Regions from separate parts of the Streptomyces sp. NPDC002784 genome, predicted to be linked through region 3. Evidence: riboswitches for the same ligand, from Rfam matches in the RefSeq annotation. Region 3 holds a riboswitch; each other region holds the start of a gene.
What was found. A riboswitch is a leader RNA that binds a small molecule or an ion and turns the genes downstream of it on or off. The one in region 3 is predicted to bind cyclic di-AMP.

Region 1 (3,241 bases), on a different contig from region 3:
CCGCGACAACCAGCACCTCGGCTACGGCCACGGCATCCACTACTGCCTCGGCGCCCCGCTCGCCCGCCTGGAGGGCCAGACCGCACTGGCCACCCTCCTGCGCCGCCTCCCGGACCTCCGGCTCGCGGTGGAACCGGACGAGCTGCGCTGGCGCGGGGGCCTCATCATGCGCGGACTGCGCACGCTCCCGGTCGAGTTCACCCCGAGCGGCTGAGCCCGCACGCCTCGACGGACCGTCAGGTCAAACGTGACACACCCTCAAGTCTGTGATCTTCACGTGATCTGCGCGGCATGAACTTGTGACAAGTGATCGTCTGCCGATACGTTCACTCGTCAGCGCGGCGCCTCGCCTCACCGGCGCCGCGCCGGTCCCCGCTGTCTTCGAAAGGCCCCCGCATGCTCTCCGGGAACGGTCGTCACCGTCGCCCCCGCCAGGCCCCGGCTCTCCTCGTCGCGGCCGGAGTGACCGGCTCCGCCATCGCCATCCCGCTCCTCGGCACCTCCGGCGCCAGCGCGGCCGAGGGCACCACCTGGGACCGGGTCGCGGAGTGCGAGAGCGGTGCCTCCTGGAGCGAGGACAGCGGCAACGGCTACTACGGCGGCCTCCAGATCACCCAGGAGAACTGGGAGCGGTACGGCGGCACGCGGTACGCCGCCTCCGCGGACCAGGCCAGCCGCTCCCAGCAGATAGCGGTCGCCGAGCGCATCCTCGCCGACCAGGGCCTCGCCGCCTGGCCGACCTGCGGCCCGCTCTCCGGTCTCGACACCGAGTCGGGTTCGGTCGACATCGACACCGGCGTCGCGGAGGATGAGTCCGCTTCGCCCGAATCGTCGGAGTCCGCCAACTCCTCCGGCTCATCTGGTTCGTCCGGTCTGCTCGACTCGCTCGACGGTGACTCCTCCGAGTCGGAGCCCAGCTCCTCCCCGTCGACCGAGGCCGCGGACAACTCGGCCAAGTCGGACAAGTCATCCGAATCCACTGAGTCCGTCGAGTCCGTTGAGCCGTCACGGTCCTCCGAGGGCGCCCCCTCCATGGGGGCCGGCAGTGAGTCCTCGGCCACTTCCGGGCGGGACAACCCGGACAACTCCGGCCAGATCGAGGGTGATTCCGCCCTCACCGACACCGGCTCCAGCGGCACCGGCCGCCACCGCGGCGAACCCGCCGACGAGAGCGCCGGCCGCGGCGGCGAAGAAGGCGCGTCGGACGGCTCGTACGTCGTCCGGGCCGGTGACAGTCTCGTCGGCATCGCCGACTCCCTTGACGTGAACGGCGGATGGCGTGGGCTCTACGCCGCCAACAAGGAGACCGTCGGCACCGATCCGGACCTCATCATCCCCGGTCAGACCCTTGAAGTAGGGGTCGAACCGGGCGAAAAGCAGCGGTAGTTCACGTCACGCTTCGCGCTGAATGTCCGGTTTGGCGAAAGTGTGGGATGAGTCTCAGAAGCCCTGATCGTCTTTGAAATTCGGCGGATCGCGTGTCTACCGTCGGGACCGCTCGCCAACACGAGCCCCGGCTGCCGCAACGCCGAATCCTGCCAGCGGCCGTACGGGAACAGTCGTCGCGTCATGCGCCGTAGGCAGGAGCGGGGGACCCAAGGTAGGCGCCGGGTCCGGCAGTCGAGGCGACTCGACACCGGAACCGGCTCGGGGTGAAGCCGCGCACCGCAAGGTGCGTGGCCGGGCAACTCAACCGGCCCGAACCCGACAGCTCACCTCGCAGGCGTCGGTGAGGGGATCGATCCATGCTGTTTTCCGGCAAGGGCAAGCACCGTCGTCCGTCCAAGGCCACTCGCGCCATCGCCATCGCCGGCGTCACCGGCGCCGCCGTCGCCGCTCCGCTGATGGCGGCCGGCAACGCCTCCGCCGCCACCGCCTCCGAGTGGGACGCCGTCGCCCAGTGCGAGTCCGGCGGCAACTGGTCCATCAACACCGGCAACGGCTACTACGGCGGCCTGCAGTTCTCGGCCTCCACCTGGGCCGCGTACGGTGGCACCCAGTACGCCTCCACCGCCGACCAGGCCAGCAAGGCCCAGCAGATCGAGATCGCCGAGAAGGTGCTCGCCGGTCAGGGCAAGGGCGCCTGGCCGCACTGCGGCACGGGCCTGTCGAGCGCCGCCTACACCGGCGGCTCCGGCACCGGCACCGGCTCCAGCACCGGCTCCTCCTCCGAGGGCGGCACCGAGACCTCCACCCGCTCGACCGAGGAGCAGTCCGCCTCGCGTTCGACCGAGCGTCCGGCGCAGAAGCAGAAGACCGTCACCACCCCGACCGGCAAGAAGGTCAAGAAGGGCGACGGCGAGTACAAGGTCACCACGGGCGACACCCTCAGCACCATCGCCGAGGAGCACGACGTCAAGGGCGGCTGGGAGAAGCTCTTCAAGCTGAACAAGGACATCGTGGCGGATGCCGACCTGATCTACCCCGGTCAGCAGCTGCACCTCAAGTAGTCCCGTAGCCGAACCACAGCGCGCTCATAGACGCCTGGTTCACACTGAAGACCTCGTGCGGGCCACCCCCGTCCCCACGGGCACCCCGCTCCGGTGCGTGTTCCCCCGTACGCACCGGAGCGGGGTTTTCTTTTCCGGTATGTCACCGTCCCTTTGTTCCGCTGCCGAACAATGGGTACCGTCTGTCCTTGTCCACGGGACGGTCGGTCGGCTGGCCTATGTCCCGCAGGCGGATAGGCTCTAGCCGCAAGGCTCACGTGCCCCGCACTTCCAGCGTCACATCCCAAGAAGGAGATGCTCGTGCCGTCCATCGACGTCGTCGTAGCCCGGGAAATCCTGGACTCCCGAGGCAACCCCACGGTCGAGGTCGAGGTCGGCCTCGACGACGGCAGCACGGGTCGTGCCGCCGTTCCGTCCGGCGCTTCCACCGGCGCCTTCGAGGCCATCGAGCTCCGCGACGGTGACCCCAACCGCTACCACGGCAAGGGTGTCGAGAAGGCCGTCCTCGCCGTCATCGAGCAGATCGGCCCCGAGCTGGTCGGCTACGACGCCACCGAGCAGCGCCTGATCGACCAGGCGATGTTCGACCTGGACGCCACCGACAACAAGGGCTCCCTCGGCGCCAACGCCATTCTCGGCGTCTCGCTCGCCGTCGCCCACGCCGCCTCCGAGGCCAGCGACCTGCCGCTGTTCCGCTACCTGGGCGGCCCGAACGCGCACCTGCTGCCGGTGCCGATGATGAACATCCTGAACGGCGGCTCGCACGCCGACTCCAACGTGGACATCCAGGA
Region 2 (3,241 bases), on a different contig from region 3:
CCACTCCCCCGCCGTCACCTCACTGGTCGAGCCCGCCCCGGCCCCGGCGCCTGGCTCAGACGGCCGTCTCGATCCACATCCTGATGTCGCCCGGCGACAGACTGCCCTTGGCGGTCACATGGTCGCCCGACGACTCCCCGCGCAGCCGCCGCCCGAACCACGGCACCAGGTATTCGCGTGCCCACTGCACATCGTCGCGCCGGATCTCGAGGGTCCCGCGCGGCGGCAGCGGCGGCCAGGGCTGGTCCGGGTCGGCCGGTACCTCCAGACCGAGGACCTGTCCCGCGCGCAGCGCCACCCGCGTGTGTCCCTCGGGCGACAGATGCAGCCGGTCGGTGTCCCAGGCGCGCCGGTCCTGCACGGTCTTGAGGGACCACAGGTCCAGCACCGGGCAGCCGTACCGGTCGGCGATGGCCCGGACATGGAGGTTGTACGTGGCGATCTTGCCGCGCAGATGCTTCAGCACCGGCACGCCACGGGTGTCGAAGCCGGTGGTCACCATGACGGTCCCGGCGGCCTCGGTGAGCCGGGCCACGGCCCGCTCGAACCGCTCGGCGACCTCGTCGGGGTCGGTGCCGGGCCGGATGATGTCGTTGCCGCCGGCGCAGAACGAGACCAGGTCCGGGGCGAGTTCGAGCGCCCTGGGAAGCTGGTCGGCCACGATCTGGTCCAGCAGCTTCCCGCGTACGGCCAGGTTCGTGTAGCGGAAGTCCCCCTCGGGGCGGCGGTCCGCGAGCAGTACCGCGAACCGGTCGGCCCAGCCGACGAACGCCCCGTCCGGGCCGGGATCTCCCACGCCCTCGGTGAAGCTGTCCCCCAGCGCCACGTACGACCCGATCACTGCTCTGTTGTCACTCTTCGAATCGTCTGCCACATCGGGTCATGATTCACCTTCGAATGTGACCTACGCGACCGTAGGCAGGGGTTGACGGCCGGTGAGATACCCCACTCTTCAAGGCTTGGCCAATTCCGGAATAAAAACACCGAAGGCCGGACCCGGGGATCTGGGGTCCGGCCTTCGGCGGCGTGTCAGGCAGGTGGTTCCTCGGCGGCGCGTCCGTCAGACGGAGACGCCCTTCGCGCGGAGGTAGGCGACCGGGTCGACGTCCGAGCCGTAGTCCGGCGTGGTGCGGATCTCGAAGTGCAGGTGTGGGCCGGTCGAGTTGCCGGTCGAGCCGGAGAGACCGACCTGCTGGCCCGCCGTCACCGACTGGCCGCTGGAGACGGACAGCGAGGACAGGTGGGCGTACTGCGCGTAGTGGCCGTCGGCGAGCTGGATGACGACCTGGTTGCCGTACGCGCCGGCCCAGCCGGCCGAGACGACGGTGCCCGCGCCCACGGCCTTCAGGGAGGTACCGGTCGGCACGACGAAGTCGACGCCGGTGTGGTAGCCGCTGGACCACATGCTGCCCGCGACCTTGTAGGCGGTGCCGACCCCGGCACCGGAGACCGGGGAGCTGAAGCCGCCGGCGGAGCTCTGCGCGGCCTGCGCGGTGGGGGCCGCCTCGGACTCCGAAGCCTGCGAGGACTCCGCGGCCTCGGAGGACTTGGCGGAGCCCGACGAGGAGGACTCGGCGGACGAGGACTTCGCGGAGGACTTGGCGGCCGGCTTCTCGGCGGTGTCCGTCGTGGCGGCTCTCTTGCCGATCGACAGCTTCAGGCCGGGGTGGATCAGCGCCGGGTCGTCGCCGACGGCCTCACGGTTGTCGGCGTAGAGCCTCTCCCAGCCACCGCTGACGTGCTGCTCGTTCGCGATCTTCGAAAGGTAGTCCCCCGAGCGCACCGTGTACGTCGTGGCGGTGGCCTTCTTCGCGGTGGCCTTCTTCTCGGCCGCCTTCTTGTCCGCGGTCTGGACCGACTGAACGGCCTTTTCCGGAACGGACTGCGACGGGGCCGCGTGGGCGCCGGTGGCCCCCAGGAGCGGGAGGGCGAGTGCGGCGCCACCGGTGCCGGCAACGGCGATCGAGCGAGTGAAGCGCAGGGCCTTGGGACGGCGGTGCTTACCCTTCGCGGGCATGGCGATTTCCTCTCCGGCGCCTACGAGGTGAGCTGTCGGGTGCGGACTGGAGATGTCCGGCCGCGCGCTGGGCGCGACTTGACCCCGAGCCTGTTCCGGGAACCGGACCAGGCGGTGGTGCCTGTGGGTCCCCCGCTCCTGCCGTGCACGGGTGAGTGGGTGCGGATTCCGAGCAGCGGCAGGATTAGGCGTTCCGCTCGGATTGGTGGCGAACGTAAGCGACCAAGACGCAAAGGGACAAGCAGAAGGTTCCGCATGAAGCCGTACCTCTTGATCCCCTGTGGGAATTCCTCGTCACTTTGCGTGCATTAAGCAGGGGCCGTTCCCGCAAACGCCCTTGAGAAACGGGTGAATTACGTGAACATGACGGGCGACGCTCGGTCACGGATATGACGCTGCTCACGTGACGCTGCTCCACACCCCTTTATTCCAGAGCGAGTTGGAAGGAAGGCTGCAATTCGGACAGAACACCCAGAAGCGGCGCGGGCGGAGAACCGTCACATCATGGTTGATGCGTGAACCCGCGATGAATCAGCAGGGTTTCCACGTTGTTCGCCCGTTTTGCCGCATTCAATGAGCGGCCGGTGTGCATGTCGTATCGTCAAGGCGTGTCCGCCGGCGACCCGAGTCGGCGGGATCCGGTGGGAGGAGCCCCAGTGACGCAGCAGGTCCCGTCGACCGAGCCCGAGCTGGCCGGAGTGCGCAACTTCCGTGACGTGGGCGGGCTGCCGACCACGGACGGACGGCGGGTGCGCTACGGCGTGCTGTTCCGCAGCGGCCACCTCGCGCACGCGACCGAGCAGGACACGGCGTTCCTCGACTCCCTCGGCCTGCACACGATCTTCGACTTCCGCAATGCGGCGGACCAGAAGCTGGAGGGCCCCGACGTCGAACTCACCGGTGTCCGGAATGTGAACCTCCCGCTGACGGACCCCGCGGACGGCGCCGAGTTCTGGAAGATGGTCCGCGACGGCGAGATCGAGCAGCTGCGGCAGATCCTCGACGACGGCAAGGCCGCGAACCGGATGATCGAGTCGTACCGCACGATCGTCAAGGAGCGCACCGCCGAGCACTCCCAGGTGCTGCGCTCCCTGGCCGAGGACAGCGTTCCGGCCCTGATGCACTGCGCGGCGGGCAAGGACCGGGCCGGACTGTCGATCGCGGTGACGCTGCTCGCCCTCGGCGTCGAGCGCGAGGCGATCCTCGCCGACTACCTGGAGTCCA
Region 3 (3,241 bases):
AGCCGACGGTCCCCCCGGAGACCGTCGAGGAGCCCACCGAAGACCTGGAGTCCGCGGCCACCGTGGAAGCAAGCGCCCACAACGAGGAGACGGCCAAGTGACCGAGCTCGCCACCATGGAGTTCCACCCCCGGCCCGAGGCGGGCGAGCCGAAGGTCTGGGCCTTCCCGGCGCCCACGCGCGGGTCGCTCGACAACGGCCTGACGGTCCTGCGCTGCCACCGCCCCGGCCAGCAGGTCGTCGCCGTCGAGATCCTGCTGGACGCGCCCCTGGAGGCCGAACCGGCCGGCCTGGACGGCGTCGCCACGATCATGGCGCGGGCCTTCTCCGAGGGCACCGACAAGCACAGCGCCGAGGAGTTCGCCGCCGAGCTGGAGCGCTGCGGTGCCACCCTCGACGCGCACGCCGACCACCCCGGCGTCCGGCTCTCCCTCGAAGTGCCGGTCTCCCGCCTGCCCAAGGCGCTCGGGCTGCTCTCCGACGCCCTCCGGGCGCCCGCGTTCGCCGACAGCGAGGTCGAACGGCTGGTCCGCAACCGGCTGGACGAGATCCCGCACGAGCTGGCCAACCCCTCCCGGCGCGCCGCCAAGGAGCTGTCCCGGCAGCTCTTCCCGGCGACCTCGCGCATGTCCCGCCCGCGCCAGGGCACCGAGGAGACCGTCGCGGCCATCGACTCCGCGGCCGTACGCGCCTTCTACGAACGCCATGTGCGCCCCGCCACGGCCACCGCCGTGGTCGTCGGCGACCTGACCGGCACCGACCTCGACGCGCTTCTCACCGACACCCTCGGCTCCTGGACCGGCTCCGCCGCCGAACCCCGGCCGGTGCCCCCGGTCACCGCCGACGACACCGGCCGGGTCGTCATCGTGGACCGCCCCGGCGCCGTCCAGACGCAGCTGCTGATCGGCCGCGTCGGCCCCGACCGGCACGACCGCGTGTGGCCCGCGCAGGTCCTCGGCACCTACTGCCTCGGCGGCACCCTCACCTCCCGCCTGGACCGCGTCCTGCGCGAGGAGAAGGGCTACACCTACGGCGTGCGCTCCTTCGGGCAGGTGCTGCGCTCCACCCCCGACGGCACCGGCGCCGCGATGCTCGCCATCAGCGGCTCCGTCGACACCCCCAACACCGGTCCCGCGCTCGAGGACCTGTGGACGGTGCTGCGCACCCTCGCCGAGGGCGGGCTCACCGACGCCGAGCGGGACGTCGCCGTACAGAACCTCGTCGGGGTGGCGCCGTTGAAGTACGAGACGGCCGCCGCCGTGGCGAGCACCCTGGCCGACCAGGTGGAGCAGCACCTGCCGGACGACTACCAGGCCACGCTCTACCGCCGGCTCGCCGAGACCGGCACCGTGGAGGCCACCGCGGCCGTCGTCAGCGCCTTCCCGGTGGACCGGCTGGTGACCGTGCTCGTCGGTGACGCGGCGCAGATCAAGGCGGCCGTCGAGCCCCTCGGCATCGGTGAAGTCACCGTCGTGACGGCCGAGTAGACACACCCTCGGATGTGAACGCGCTGTCACGCGCGTGTGGGGCCCTGGTGACGGAAGCGTCACCAGGGCCCTTCTATGTCCGATTTGAGGGAGAGGTTGCCTGTCTGCCCTGTGGCGTGCGCTACAAAAACCGCGATTCGTTTGGGGATTGAAAGTTGCCGCGTTTAGCGTCATCCGGGCTGTTCGTCAGGCAGTGCGCCGCACCCGCGGCACCGGACAGTCATCGCCGAGTCCCCGTACGGTGCGAGCCAGGGGAGCCGGGGACCCAAGTCCCTGGGGTGAATCGGACGCCCGCGCGTGAGCGAGGGGGTCCGTAGGAGACCTTCCTGCTCCGAACCCGTCAGCTAACCCGGTAGGCGAGAGGGAAGGAAAGGACCAGCCACTACATGGCGTTCACGCGCGCCACCGGGAAGCACCGACGTCCCAGCCGGATGCAGCGCACCACCGCCCGCGCGGCGGGTGTCGCGGCCCTCACCACCACCGGCGTCATCGGCACCCTCGCGAGCCCGGCGCTCGCCGCGGAGGCTTCGCCCGAGCAGACCGGTCTCACCCCCGTCATCACCATCGGCGACTCGGTCGCCCAGCAGATCGACGCCCAGGCCGCCGCCCAGCAGCAGGCAGCCGACGAGGCGGCGGCGAAGCAGGCGGCCGAGGAGGCCGCCCGCCAGAGGGCCGCCGAGGCGGCCGAGAAGGCCCGCGAGGCCAAGGAGCGCGCCGCCCGCGAGGCCGAGCGCAAGCGCCTGAACACCTTCGTCTCCCCGATCTCCGGCTCCTACGTCTCGACGAGCTACAAGGCCGGCGGCGCCGTCTGGTCCTCCGGCACCCACACCGGCATCGACTTCCACGCCGCCACCGGCACCCCCGTCCGCTCGGTCGGCACGGGCACCGTCGTGGAGGCCGGCTGGGGCGGGGCGTACGGCAACCAGGTCGTCATCAAGATGCACGACGGCACGTACACCCAGTACGGGCACCTGTCGTCCGTCGGCGTCTCGGTCGGCCAGAGCGTCACCCCGGGCCAGCAGATAGGCGTCTCCGGCGCGACCGGCAACGTCACCGGGGCGCACCTGCACTTCGAGGCCCGCATGAGCGCGGAGTACGGCTCGGACATCGACCCGGTCGCCTACCTCCGCTCGCACGGCGTGAACATCTGACGGCACCCGCCCCGCGCTGCCCGGACCCCGGCTCACCGAGCCGGGGTTTTGGCGTTTGCGACCCCCCGCTGTCCAAAAAATATGCATGGATTCCGTCCCCCCTTCGGAAATTCCGGCTCATTGGAATAGAGTCACTGAACACACGTCAGGCGTCGACGTTTCACGGGGATTAAAGCGGAGGTCGGGTCATGCGTATTCCGGCGCACTCGGTATGCACGGCGATCCGGGACGACATCGTCGCCGGTGTCTACGAGCGCGGCAGCCGACTCACCGAGGAACTGCTCGCGCGCCGCTACGGCGTCTCGCGCGTCCCCGTCCGGGAGGCCCTGCGCACGCTGGAGGCGGAGGGCTTCGTGGTGACCCGGCGGCACGCGGGCGCGTGCGTCGCGGAACCGACCGAGCAGGAGGCCGCCGACCTGCTGGAGATGCGCTCGCTGCTGGAGCCGCTCGGCGCCGCCCGGGCCGCCCAGCGGCGCACCGAGGCGCATCTGAAGGTGCTGCGCGGCCTGGTGCGGCTCGGTCAGGAGCGGGCCAGGCGGGGCAACAGCGAGGATCTGCGCTCCCTGGGCGGCTGGTTCCACGAGACGCTCGCCCAGGCCTCCGG

Region 1: linked by a shared signal. The riboswitch ahead of ACWD1Z_RS11905 (transglycosylase family protein) and the one ahead of ACWD1Z_RS27795 (M23 family metallopeptidase) in region 3 are both predicted to bind cyclic di-AMP.
Region 2: linked by a shared signal. The riboswitch ahead of ACWD1Z_RS04995 (LysM peptidoglycan-binding domain-containing M23 family metallopeptidase) and the one ahead of ACWD1Z_RS27795 (M23 family metallopeptidase) in region 3 are both predicted to bind cyclic di-AMP.

What each region holds. Positions count from the first base shown of each region.
Region 1 covers NZ_JBSFVD010000004.1:427,528-430,768, forward strand. Annotated here, with positions in the region: gene ACWD1Z_RS11895 (cytochrome P450 family protein) at 1-214, shown strand, start outside; gene ACWD1Z_RS11900 (transglycosylase family protein) at 397-1,386, shown strand; cyclic di-AMP (ydaO/yuaA leader) riboswitch at 1,563-1,741, shown strand; gene ACWD1Z_RS11905 (transglycosylase family protein) at 1,746-2,450, shown strand; gene eno (phosphopyruvate hydratase) at 2,751-3,241, shown strand, end outside.
Region 2 covers NZ_JBSFVD010000002.1:77,139-80,379, forward strand. Annotated here, with positions in the region: gene ACWD1Z_RS04990 (SGNH/GDSL hydrolase family protein) at 56-841, opposite strand; gene ACWD1Z_RS04995 (LysM peptidoglycan-binding domain-containing M23 family metallopeptidase) at 1,061-2,017, opposite strand; cyclic di-AMP (ydaO/yuaA leader) riboswitch at 2,020-2,189, opposite strand; gene ACWD1Z_RS05000 (tyrosine-protein phosphatase) at 2,674-3,241, shown strand, end outside.
Region 3 covers NZ_JBSFVD010000019.1:115,778-119,018, forward strand. Annotated here, with positions in the region: gene ACWD1Z_RS27785 (M16 family metallopeptidase) at 1-101, shown strand, start outside; gene ACWD1Z_RS27790 (M16 family metallopeptidase) at 98-1,486, shown strand; cyclic di-AMP (ydaO/yuaA leader) riboswitch at 1,701-1,860, shown strand; gene ACWD1Z_RS27795 (M23 family metallopeptidase) at 1,873-2,637, shown strand; gene ACWD1Z_RS27800 (GntR family transcriptional regulator) at 2,826-3,241, shown strand, end outside.